One region of the Streptomyces sp. NBC_00209 genome, then DNA from elsewhere that is predicted to be linked to it. Evidence: riboswitches for the same ligand, from Rfam matches in the RefSeq annotation. Region 1 holds a riboswitch; each other region holds the start of a gene.

The links. Region 1 has a riboswitch for cobalamin ahead of OG867_RS09125 (ribonucleoside-diphosphate reductase subunit alpha). Riboswitches for the same ligand answer to the same signal wherever they lie in the genome.
Region 2: another riboswitch for cobalamin. It lies ahead of OG867_RS25655 (cobalamin biosynthesis protein); the one in region 1 lies ahead of OG867_RS09125 (ribonucleoside-diphosphate reductase subunit alpha).
Region 3: another riboswitch for cobalamin. It lies ahead of OG867_RS29895 (ABC transporter substrate-binding protein); the one in region 1 lies ahead of OG867_RS09125 (ribonucleoside-diphosphate reductase subunit alpha).

The regions. Positions count from the first base shown of each region.
Region 1 is NZ_CP108121.1:2,092,387-2,095,654, forward strand. It holds gene mctP (monocarboxylate uptake permease MctP) at 1-1,367, shown strand, start outside; cobalamin riboswitch at 1,426-1,558, shown strand; gene OG867_RS09125 (ribonucleoside-diphosphate reductase subunit alpha) at 1,698-3,268, shown strand, end outside.
Region 2 is NZ_CP108121.1:5,649,905-5,653,172, forward strand. It holds gene OG867_RS25650 (cobyric acid synthase) at 1-658, opposite strand, end outside; gene OG867_RS25655 (cobalamin biosynthesis protein) at 655-1,683, opposite strand; cobalamin riboswitch at 1,806-1,935, opposite strand; gene OG867_RS25660 (hypothetical protein) at 2,082-2,315, opposite strand; gene OG867_RS25665 (anion permease) at 2,349-3,268, opposite strand, start outside.
Region 3 is NZ_CP108121.1:6,613,197-6,616,464, reverse strand. It holds gene OG867_RS29900 (FecCD family ABC transporter permease) at 1-971, opposite strand, end outside; gene OG867_RS29895 (ABC transporter substrate-binding protein) at 1,100-2,140, opposite strand; cobalamin riboswitch at 2,200-2,387, opposite strand; gene OG867_RS29890 (beta-ketoacyl-[acyl-carrier-protein] synthase family protein) at 2,424-3,268, opposite strand, start outside.

The sequences.
Region 1 (3,268 bases):
TCGCCGTGCCCTACACCATCCTGGTGTACCCGCTGATCTTCACCTTCCTGCCGCGCCTGTGGTCGGTCTCGCACAAGCACGGGTACGTCACCACCTCGGACTTCGTCCGCGGCCGGTTCGGCTCGAAGGGGCTGTCGCTGGCCGTCGCGGTCACCGGCATCCTCGCCACCATGCCGTACATCGCGCTCCAGCTCGTCGGCATCCAGGCGGTGCTGGACGTGATGGGCGTCGGCGGCGGCGAGAACACCAACTGGTTCGTCAAGGACCTGCCGCTGCTGATCGCGTTCGCGGTGCTCGCCGCGTACACCTACTCCTCGGGGCTGCGAGCGCCCGCGCTGATCGCGTTCGTCAAGGACGGGCTGATCTACCTGGTCATCGCCGTCGCGATCATCTACATCCCGATCAAGCTGGGCGGCTTCGACGACATCTTCGCCTCCGCCCAGGACAAGTTCACCAAAGCGGGCGCGGGCGGCCTCGCACCCGCCGCGGCCGGTCAGTGGGGGTACGCGACCCTGGCGCTCGGGTCCGCGCTGGCGCTGTTCATGTACCCGCACTCGATCACGGCGACGCTCTCCAGCCGCAGCCGTGAGGTGATCCGCCGCAACACCACGATCCTGCCGCTGTACTCGCTGATGCTGGGCCTGCTCGCGCTGCTCGGCTTCATGGCGATCGCCGCCGGCGTCAAGGTGGACAACGGCCAGCTGGCCATCCCGCAGCTGTTCGAGAACATGTTCCCCGACTGGTTCGCGGGGGTGGCGTTCGCCGCGATCGGCATCGGCGCCCTGGTGCCGGCCGCGATCATGTCGATCGCCGCGGCGAACCTGTTCACGCGCAACATCTACAAGGACTTCCTGAAGCCGGACGCGACGCCCGCGCAGGAGACCAAGGTCTCCAAGCTGGTCTCGCTGCTGGTCAAGGTCGGCGCGCTCGCCTTCGTCCTCACCATGGACAAGACCGTCGCGATCAACTTCCAGCTGCTGGGCGGGATCTGGATCCTCCAGACGATGCCGGCCCTGGTCGGCGGCCTGTTCACCCGGTGGTTCCACCGCTGGGCGCTGCTCGCCGGCTGGGCGGTCGGCATGATCTACGGTACGGCTGCCGCGTACGGGGTCGCGAGCCCGACGCAGAAGCACTTCGGCGGGTCCTCCAAGGAGATCCCGGGCCTCGGTGAGATCGGCTACATCGGCCTCACCGCGTTCGTGCTGAACGTCGTGGTCACCGTGGTCCTGACCTTCGTCCTGAACGCCGTGAAGGCGCCCGCGGGGATCGACGAGACCTCCCCGGGCGACTACACCGCGGACGCGGGCGACCCGGGCGTCAAGGAGAAGCTGCCGCCGGCCACCGCGGGAGCGCCGGGCGGTCACTGACCGCACACCTTTACGCCTCGCGACACAACATGTGGGGGCTGCCCGGCAGGGCGGCCCCCACATGTATGCTCATGCTCGCTGTCGCCGCAGGGGAATCCGGTGCGAATCCGGAACTGTCCCGCAACGGTGCAATCGGTGCGCTTTCGCGCACCCGTGGAGTCCGAGGACCTGCCGACGGCGCATCCGGCTCGACCGAACCGGATGCCCAGACGTCCGGGCCTCGTGGATGGGCCGGTGGACGCCGCACGGAGTGCCGCCCCACCCGGGCCCGCTCCTGCCCGGCTGCCCCCGCCCCCCGCCGGCCCAGAGCCGAGCGAGGGAGAGCACCACGTGACCATCGCGCCAGCCGATCCGGTTTCAGCACCGAAGACGGCCGCGTCCGCAGCCACCGGAACCGCGAGCGACGGCCCCGGCACCGCACTGCTGCGGACCCTGACCGACCTCACCGCCGACCTGCCCGACACCGACCCCGGCCGCGTCGCCGCCGCCGCACTGCGCGGCCGCAACGCCCGGTCGGACGAGGCGGAGCTGCGCTCGCTGGCCACCGAGGCCGCGGCGGGCCTCATCTCCGAGGACCCCGCCTACTCCCGCCTCGCCGCCCGGCTGCTCACCCGGACCATCGCGGACGAGGCCGCCGGGCAGGGCGCCACCGCGTTCTCCGCCTCGGTCGCCGTGGGCCACCGCGAGGGCCTGATCGCGGACCGGACCGCCGAGTTCGTCACGCTGCACGCCGCCGCCCTGGACGCCCTGGTCGAACGGTCCCTCGCGGACGGGGCGGACGACCGCTTCGGGTACTTCGGGCTGCGCACCCTGCACAGCCGCTACCTGCTGCGCCACCCGATCACCCGCCAGGTCATCGAGACCCCCCAGCACTTCATGCTCCGGGTCGCCGCCGGGCTCGCCGAGGACACCTCCGTGCGGGCACTGGACGAGGTCGCGGCGCTGTACGGGCTGATGAGCCGGCTGGACTACCTGCCGTCCTCGCCGACGCTCTTCAACTCCGGCACCCGCCACCCGCAGATGTCCTCCTGCTACCTGCTGGACTCGCCGCTGGACGAGCTGGACTCGATCTACGACCGCTACCACCAGGTGGCCCGCCTGTCGAAGCACGCGGGCGGCATCGGCCTCTCGTACTCCCGCATCCGCGCCCGGGGTTCGCTGATCCGGGGCACCAACGGGCACTCCAACGGCATCGTGCCGTTCCTCAAGACGCTGGACGCCTCCGTGGCCGCCGTGAACCAGGGCGGCCGGCGCAAGGGTGCCGCCGCGGTCTACCTGGAGACCTGGCACGCGGACATCGAGGAGTTCCTGGAGCTCCGCGACAACACGGGCGAGGACCAGCGGCGCACGCACAACCTGAACCTGGCGCACTGGATCCCGGACGAGTTCATGCGCCGCGTCGACGCGGACTCCACCTGGTCGCTGTTCTCCCCGGCGGACGTGCCCGAGCTGACCGACCTGTGGGGCGACGACTTCGACGCCGCGTACCGGGCGGCCGAGGCGAAGGGCCTGGCCCGCAAGTCCATGCCGGCCCGCGAGCTGTACGGCCGGATGATGCGGACCCTGGCGCAGACCGGGCAGGGCTGGATGACGTTCAAGGACGCCTCCAACCGCACGGCGAACCAGACCGCCGAGCCGGGCAGGGTCGTGCACTCCTCGAACCTGTGCACCGAGATCCTGGAGGTCACCGACGACGGCGAGACCGCCGTCTGCAACCTCGGCTCGGTCAACCTCGGCGCGTTCGTGGACGGCGGCTCGATCGACTGGGAGCGCCTGGACGCCACCGTGCGGACCGCGGTGACCTTCCTCGACCGGGTCGTGGACATCAACTTCTACCCGACCGAGCAGGCCGGCCGGTCCAACGCCCGCTGGCGGCCGGTGGGCCTGGGCGCGATGGGGCT
Region 2 (3,268 bases), 3.6 Mb from region 1:
GACGGCCCGTCAGGTCGCGCAGCATGTCGAGCCCCGGCTCCAGCAGCGAGACGTCGCCCCGGAACTTGTTGACCAGATACCCCGCGATCAACTCCTGGTCCTCGGGAGCGAGCAGCGCGGTCGTCCCGAAGAACGAGGCGAAGACCCCGCCCCGGTCGATGTCCCCGACCACCACGACCGGGAAGCGCGCGGCCCGGGCGATGCCCATGTTCACGATGTCCGTGCGGCGCAGGTTGATCTCGGCGGGCGAGCCCGCGCCCTCGCAGATCACCGCGTCGTACGTGCTCCGCAGCTGCTCCAGGCAGTCCGTGACGGTGGACAGCAGCTGTTCCTGCCGCCCGCCGTGGTAGCCGCGGGCGCTCATCTCGCCGACCGGCCGCCCCATCAGGACGACCTGGCTGGAGCGGTCGCCGCCGGGCTTGAGCAGCACCGGGTTCATCAGGGCGGTCGGTTCGACGCGGGCGGCCTGGGCCTGCATCGCCTGGGCCCGGCCGATCTCGGCGCCCTCGCGGGTGACGAAGGAGTTCAGCGACATGTTCTGCGCCTTGAACGGGGCGACCTTCACGCCCCGGCGCACCAGCCAGCGGCAGATGCCCGCCGTGACGACGCTCTTGCCCGCGTCCGAGGTGGTCCCGGCGACCAGCAGTCCGCCGCTCATATCGCTCTCCGTCCAGCAGTACGGGATACGTGAGGTCTGCGGGCCGGGCGCGCGATCGGGGTCTGCCCCGCTCCTGAGATCCGGCGCGCGAGGGCCCCCGCGCCCAGCCGGGCGGCCACGCTGACGCCGAGGGCGAGCACGCCCACCCGGCGCGAGAGCCGCACCGCGCGCTCGATGTCCCCGGTCTCCACCGCCCGGCCGGCCTGCCCGTTGAGCACGGGCCGGTGCTCGACGCGCCCGCCGTAGGCGAGGGTCCCGCCCAGCCGTACGCCCAGCGCCCCGGCGAACGCGGCCTCCACCGGCCCCGCGTTGGGGCTCGGGTGCTGCGCGGCGTCCGCCCGCCAGGCCCGTACGGCCTCCCGGGGGCGGCCGCCGGAGGCCACGGCGAGCAGGGCGGTGAGGCGGGCGCCGGGCCAGCCCGCGAGGTCGTCCAGGCGGGCCGAGGCCCAGCCGTACCGCAGGTGGCGGGGCGACCTGTGGCCGACCATCGCGTCGAGCGTGTTGGCGGCGCGGAAGCCGACGAGCCCGGGGACACCGGCGAGGGCGCCCCAGACGAGGGCGCCGACCACGGCGTCCGAGGTGTTCTCGGCGACGGACTCCACGACGGCGCGCGCGATCCCGGGGCCGTCCAGCGCCTGCGGGTCGCGTCCGCACAGGTGCGGCAGCCGCTCCCGGGCCAGCTCGATGTCCCCCGCGGCGAGCGCCCCGCCGATGGCCCGGGCCTCGCGCCCCAGCGACGTACCGCCGACGACGGACCAGGTGGCGGCGGCGGTCAGGGCCACGGACGCGGCGGGGTGGCGGCGCAGGGCACGGGCGGCGAGCGCCGCGCTCCCGGCGGCGCCCCCGGCGCAGATCAGGGTGTGCAGGGCGCCCCGGCCGCGGTGGTCGCGCCAGAGCCGGTCCTCGACGGCCGCGGCGGCCCGCCCGAAAGCGGCGACCGGGTGCCCCCTGCGGGGGTCACCGAGCAGCAGGTCGCCGATCAGGCCGGCGGTGGCGCCGTACGCGTAGATGCGATCGGCACGCACGGTTCAGCCGGCCGTACCGGAGTCCGCCGACAGAGGCTGTGGGGGGAGGGGCGCACGGCAGCCGGGCATGGCGGTATGTCCTCACTCAGGGTCCGCGCCCTGGTTCGACGTGACGGCGACAAGAGTCTCCTGGCTTCCGGATCGGCGGATTCCCCGGTCTTCCAGCCCGCTCGCGCGGGCCGTGACGTGCGGTGGGGGACCGCTCCCCGGTGACAGTGGCGGGACCGCGCCGGATTCGCACCGGCTTCCTCTGCTGTCGCCGTAATGGCTCCGGCAGTCCACCACGCCCCGCGAACGCCCGTCAACTCGCCGTTGACCTGCGACGGCGGGGTGGAGGCGGACGCGCGTCGGGCCGGACGCGCACGAGGTGCGTCCGGCCCGACGGGGCGGGTGTCGCGTCAGGCGACGATGAGATAGATGCCGTACGCGACCGCCGCCGCGCACAGCCCGAAGCAGACGTACGCTCCGGCGCGCGCCAGCAGGAGCGAGGAGCCCGCCGGACCGCCCTGCGCGGCCGGTTCCGGCTGCTTGGAGAGGCCGGCGATGCCGAGCGTGAAGAGCCCCACCAGGGCGACGGTGGCGACGAGGGAGACGCCGAAGACGGTGCCCAGAGCTGCCCAGTCGATGTTCATACGGGGTGTCCTTTACCGGAGTACCGGGGTCTGTCAGACCGTGGCGGGTCGGGCCGGATCGGCGGCGACGGGTGCGGCGGGCGCCGGGATGGTGGCGGCGAGGTCGTGGGCCTGGGCCACGGTGGGCGGCGGGCTCACGGCCGCGATGGCCTGGGTGACGACACCCGCGGGCTCGGCCGGGGCCGTGGCCTCGGTGCCCGGTGCGACATCGCCGTGGCCGACGGGCGTGCGGCGCGAGAGCACCCAGATCGCCCCGGAACCGGCGATCAGGAGGGCCGCGACGACCACGACACCCCAGGTGCCCTGCTTCGTCAGGAACTCCGCGCCCGCGCCGACCAGACCGGCGGCCGGCAGGGTCAGGCCCCAGGCGACGAACATCCGGGTGGCGGTGGACCAGCGGACCACACCCCCCTTGCGGCCGAGGCCCGCGCCCATCACGGCCCCGGAGCAGGACTGCGTGGTGGAGAGGGAGAAGCCGAGGTGCGAGGAGGCCAGGATGACGGTGGCCGCGCTGGTCTGGGCGGCGAAGCCCTGCGGGGGCTTCAGCTCGGTCAGGCCGCTGCCCATGGTGCGGATGATGCGCCAGCCGCCGAGGTACGTGCCGAGCGCGATGGCCAGACCGGCGCTGACGATGACCCAGACCGGCGGGTTGGAGCCGGGGGAGAGGACGCCGCCGGTGACCAGGGCCAGGGTGATGATGCCCATCGTCTTCTGCGCGTCGTTGGTGCCGTGGGCGAGCGAGACGAGCCCGGCCGAGGCGATCTGCCCCGCCCGGTAGCCCTTGGCGGTCGCCTTCTCCTGGGCGTCGTTGCGGATCTTCCCGCCGATCCGGTACGTGAGCCTGGTGGCCAGGAGCGCGGCCACGCCGGCCACGATCGGGGCGGCGACGGCGGGCAGCAGCACCTTGGTGACGACGGTGCCGCCGTTGACCGACGACCAGCCGGCGGACATCA
Region 3 (3,268 bases), 4.5 Mb from region 1:
AAGGCGGGCACGCCGATGAGGGCGGTGACGACGCCCACCGGGACCTCCTGGGGGTCGAGGACGGTCCGGGCGAGCGTGTCGACCCAGACGAGGAAGACAGCCCCGGTGAGCGCGGTGACCGGAAGCAGTCTGCGGTGGCCCGAGCCGGTGAGGGCGCGGGCGGCGTGCGGCAGGACCAGCCCGACGAAGCCGATGGCCCCGGCCGAGCTGACGAGCGCGGCGGTCAGCAGCGCGGTCGTGCAGAGCAGCACGGTCCGGACGCGTGCGACGTTCACGCCGAGGGCGGCGGCCGCGTCCTGCCCGAAGGCGAAGGCGTCGAGCGTACGGGCGTGGCCCAGGCAGATGAACAGGCTGACGGCGAGGACGGCGGAGCAGACCCGGACATCGGTCCAGCCGACCCCGCCGAGCGAGCCGAGCAGCCAGAACAGCACCCCGCGGGTCTGCTCGGCGTCGGCGGCCGTCATGACGACGAACGAGGTCAGCGCCGAGAACAGCTGCATGGCGGCGACCCCGGACAGCACGACCCGGTCGGTGGAGCCGCCCAGGGTGTGGCTGAGCAGCATCACCAGGGCGAAGGAGCAGAGCGCCCCGATGAACGCCCCGGCCGGCAGCGTCACCGCTCCCCCGCCGACGCCGAGCACGACGACCAGGACCGCGCCGGTGGACGCGCCGGAGGAGACACCGAGGACGAACGGGTCGGCCAGCGGGTTGCGCAGCAGGGACTGCATGACGGTCCCGCAGACCGCGAGGCCGGCCCCGCAGACGGCGGCGAGCAGGGTGCGCGGCATGCGCAGGTTCCAGATGATGCCGTCGCGGATCGGGCTGAGCCGGGCCTCGCCGACGCCGAGGTGGGCGGCGACGGCGGACCAGACGTCCACGACGGAGATCCGGGCCGGTCCGATGGTGACGGCGACGGCGACGGACAGGGCGAGCAGCAGGAGGCCGCCGGTCCACAGGAGGCCGTCGCGCAGGCCGCGCGGCCGGGGGCGCGCGGTTTCCGGGGCCTTTTCGCGCGGAGCCTTTTCGCGCGGGGCCTCTTCGCGCGGGGCCTCTTCGCGCGGGGCCTCTTCGCTTGGGGCGGTGAGCCGGTCGGTGGCCGTCACCCCGCGAGTCCGAGGTCGCGCAGACCGGCGGCCACCAGCTCGACGCCCTCGACCGTGCGGATGGTCGGGTTCATGGCCTGGCCGCTGAGCAGGACGTAGCGCTTGTGGCGTACGGCGTCCATCTTCTTCGTGACGGGGTTGGACTCCAGGAAGCCGATCTTCCCGGCGGCGCTCTCGGCGGTCTGCGACGTGCGGGTGAGGTCGCCGATGACCAGGACGTCCGGGTCGCGGTCGGCGACGGTCTCCCAGTTGATCTGGGGCCATTCGTCATGCGTGTCGGCGAAGACGTTCTTCAGGCCGAGCTCCCGGGTGATGATGCCCGGCGCCCCGCAGCAGCCCGCCAGGTAGGGGGACGCGGAGTTGGCGAACCAGTACATGACGGAGGTGCCCGATCCGTCGATGCCGTCGGTGGCCTTCCGGATGCGGTCGCGGAGCCGCGCGACCAGCTTCTCCCCGCGCTCGGGTACGCCGAACACGCGGGCCAGGTCGTTCACTTCGGCGTAGACGCTGTCCATGGTGAGGGCGCCGGTGCGGACGCCGTCGCCGTCCTCGGTGTTGTCCTTGGCCGTGCAGTCGGCGGGAGCGACATAGGTGGGGACGCCCAGCTTCTCGAACTGTTCGCGCGGGGCGACGCCGCCCTTGGCGAGGGTCGACTCGAAGTCGGCGGCGACGAAGTCGGGCTCCTGGTCGAGGACCTTCTCGGACGAGGGCCGGTTGTCGGCGATCCGCTTCACGCCCGCGTTGGCCTTCTCCAGACCCTTCATCACCGGGTCGGTCCAGGTGGCGGTGGCCGCCATCCGGTCCTGGAGGCCGAGCGAGAGCAGGATCTCGGTCGTGCCCTGGTCGACGGAGACCGCGCGGCGGGGTGCGGCGTTCACGGTGACGGTGCGCCCGCAGTTCTTGAGGGTGACCGGATAGCCGTCCGCCTTTCCGGACGCGTCGGCCTTTTCGGACGGGGCCCCTCCGCAGGCCGTCAGCAGCAGGAGCACGGCGGTGAGCAGGGCGGCGGAACGGGCGGGGCCGGATATCGGCGGCACGGGGTACCTCGGCGTCTCTGGGCCCATGCGCGGGGCCCGCTGTACGGTCCGCCGCCCGGTCCCGGGCGGCGGTCGCCAGCAGGTCTTCGGACTCGGGTTCGCTCGGACGGGACGCCTTCCCGGGAGACGCCGGGTCTCCCAGTGGCCGTGGCCCCGCCCGTCCCCCTCACCGCTGCGCGTCAGTTCCGGATTCGCACCGGATTCCCTGACTCCTACGAGGAGTTCGACTGGCTCCGGCACGCTACCACGGGCGTTCGCGCAGCTCAGCGCCGCCCCTCAGGGCTCATGGGCGCTGCAGGGCCACCACCGCGTTGTGCCCGCCGAAGCCGAAGGAGTGGCTGACGGCCCGGCGGACCGGCCGTACCAGCGGCACCTTGGTGACGCAGTCGATGTCGAACCCGGGCGCGGGCGCGTCCAGGTTGGCGACCGGCGGGACGACCCCGCGCTGGAGAGTGAGAATCGTCAGCCCCGCCTCGATCGCCCCGGCCGCGCCCATGCAGTGCCCGAGCACGCCCTTGGGGGCGGTGACGGGTGGCCGGTGCGGGTACACCCGGCTGATCAGCGCGGCCTCGGCGGCGTCGTTGCGTACGGTCGCGGTGCCGTGCGCGTTGACGTGCTCCACCTCGTCGGCCCGCCAGCCCGCGTCGCGCAGGGCGGCCTCGACGGCGGCCCGGGCGATCCGGCCGTCGGGGTGCGGGCTGGTGGGGTGGTGGGCGTCCGTGGTGGCGCCGGTGCCGGCGAGCAGGGCCCGGGGTTCGGCGCCCCGGGCCTCCGCGTCGGCGGCGCGTTCCAGCACCATGACCGCGGCGCCCTCGCCCATGACGAGGCCGGCCCGGTCGGCGGCGAAGGGCCGGCTGAGCCGGGACAGTTCGCCGTCCGCGCGGGCGGCGGCCCCGGACCGGGCGAAGCCGGTCATGGCGATCGGGAAGACGGTCGACTCGGTCGCCCCCGCGATGGCCACGTCGCACTGCCCGGTGGCCAGCAGGTCGCGGGCGACGGAGAGCGCGGTGATGCCGGACGAACAGGCCGTGCAGGGGGCCATGCTGGGGCCGGTGGCCCGCATCTCGATCGCGATCTCGGCGGCGGGCATGTTGGGGATGGTCAGCAGGACGCCGGCCGGCGAGGTCG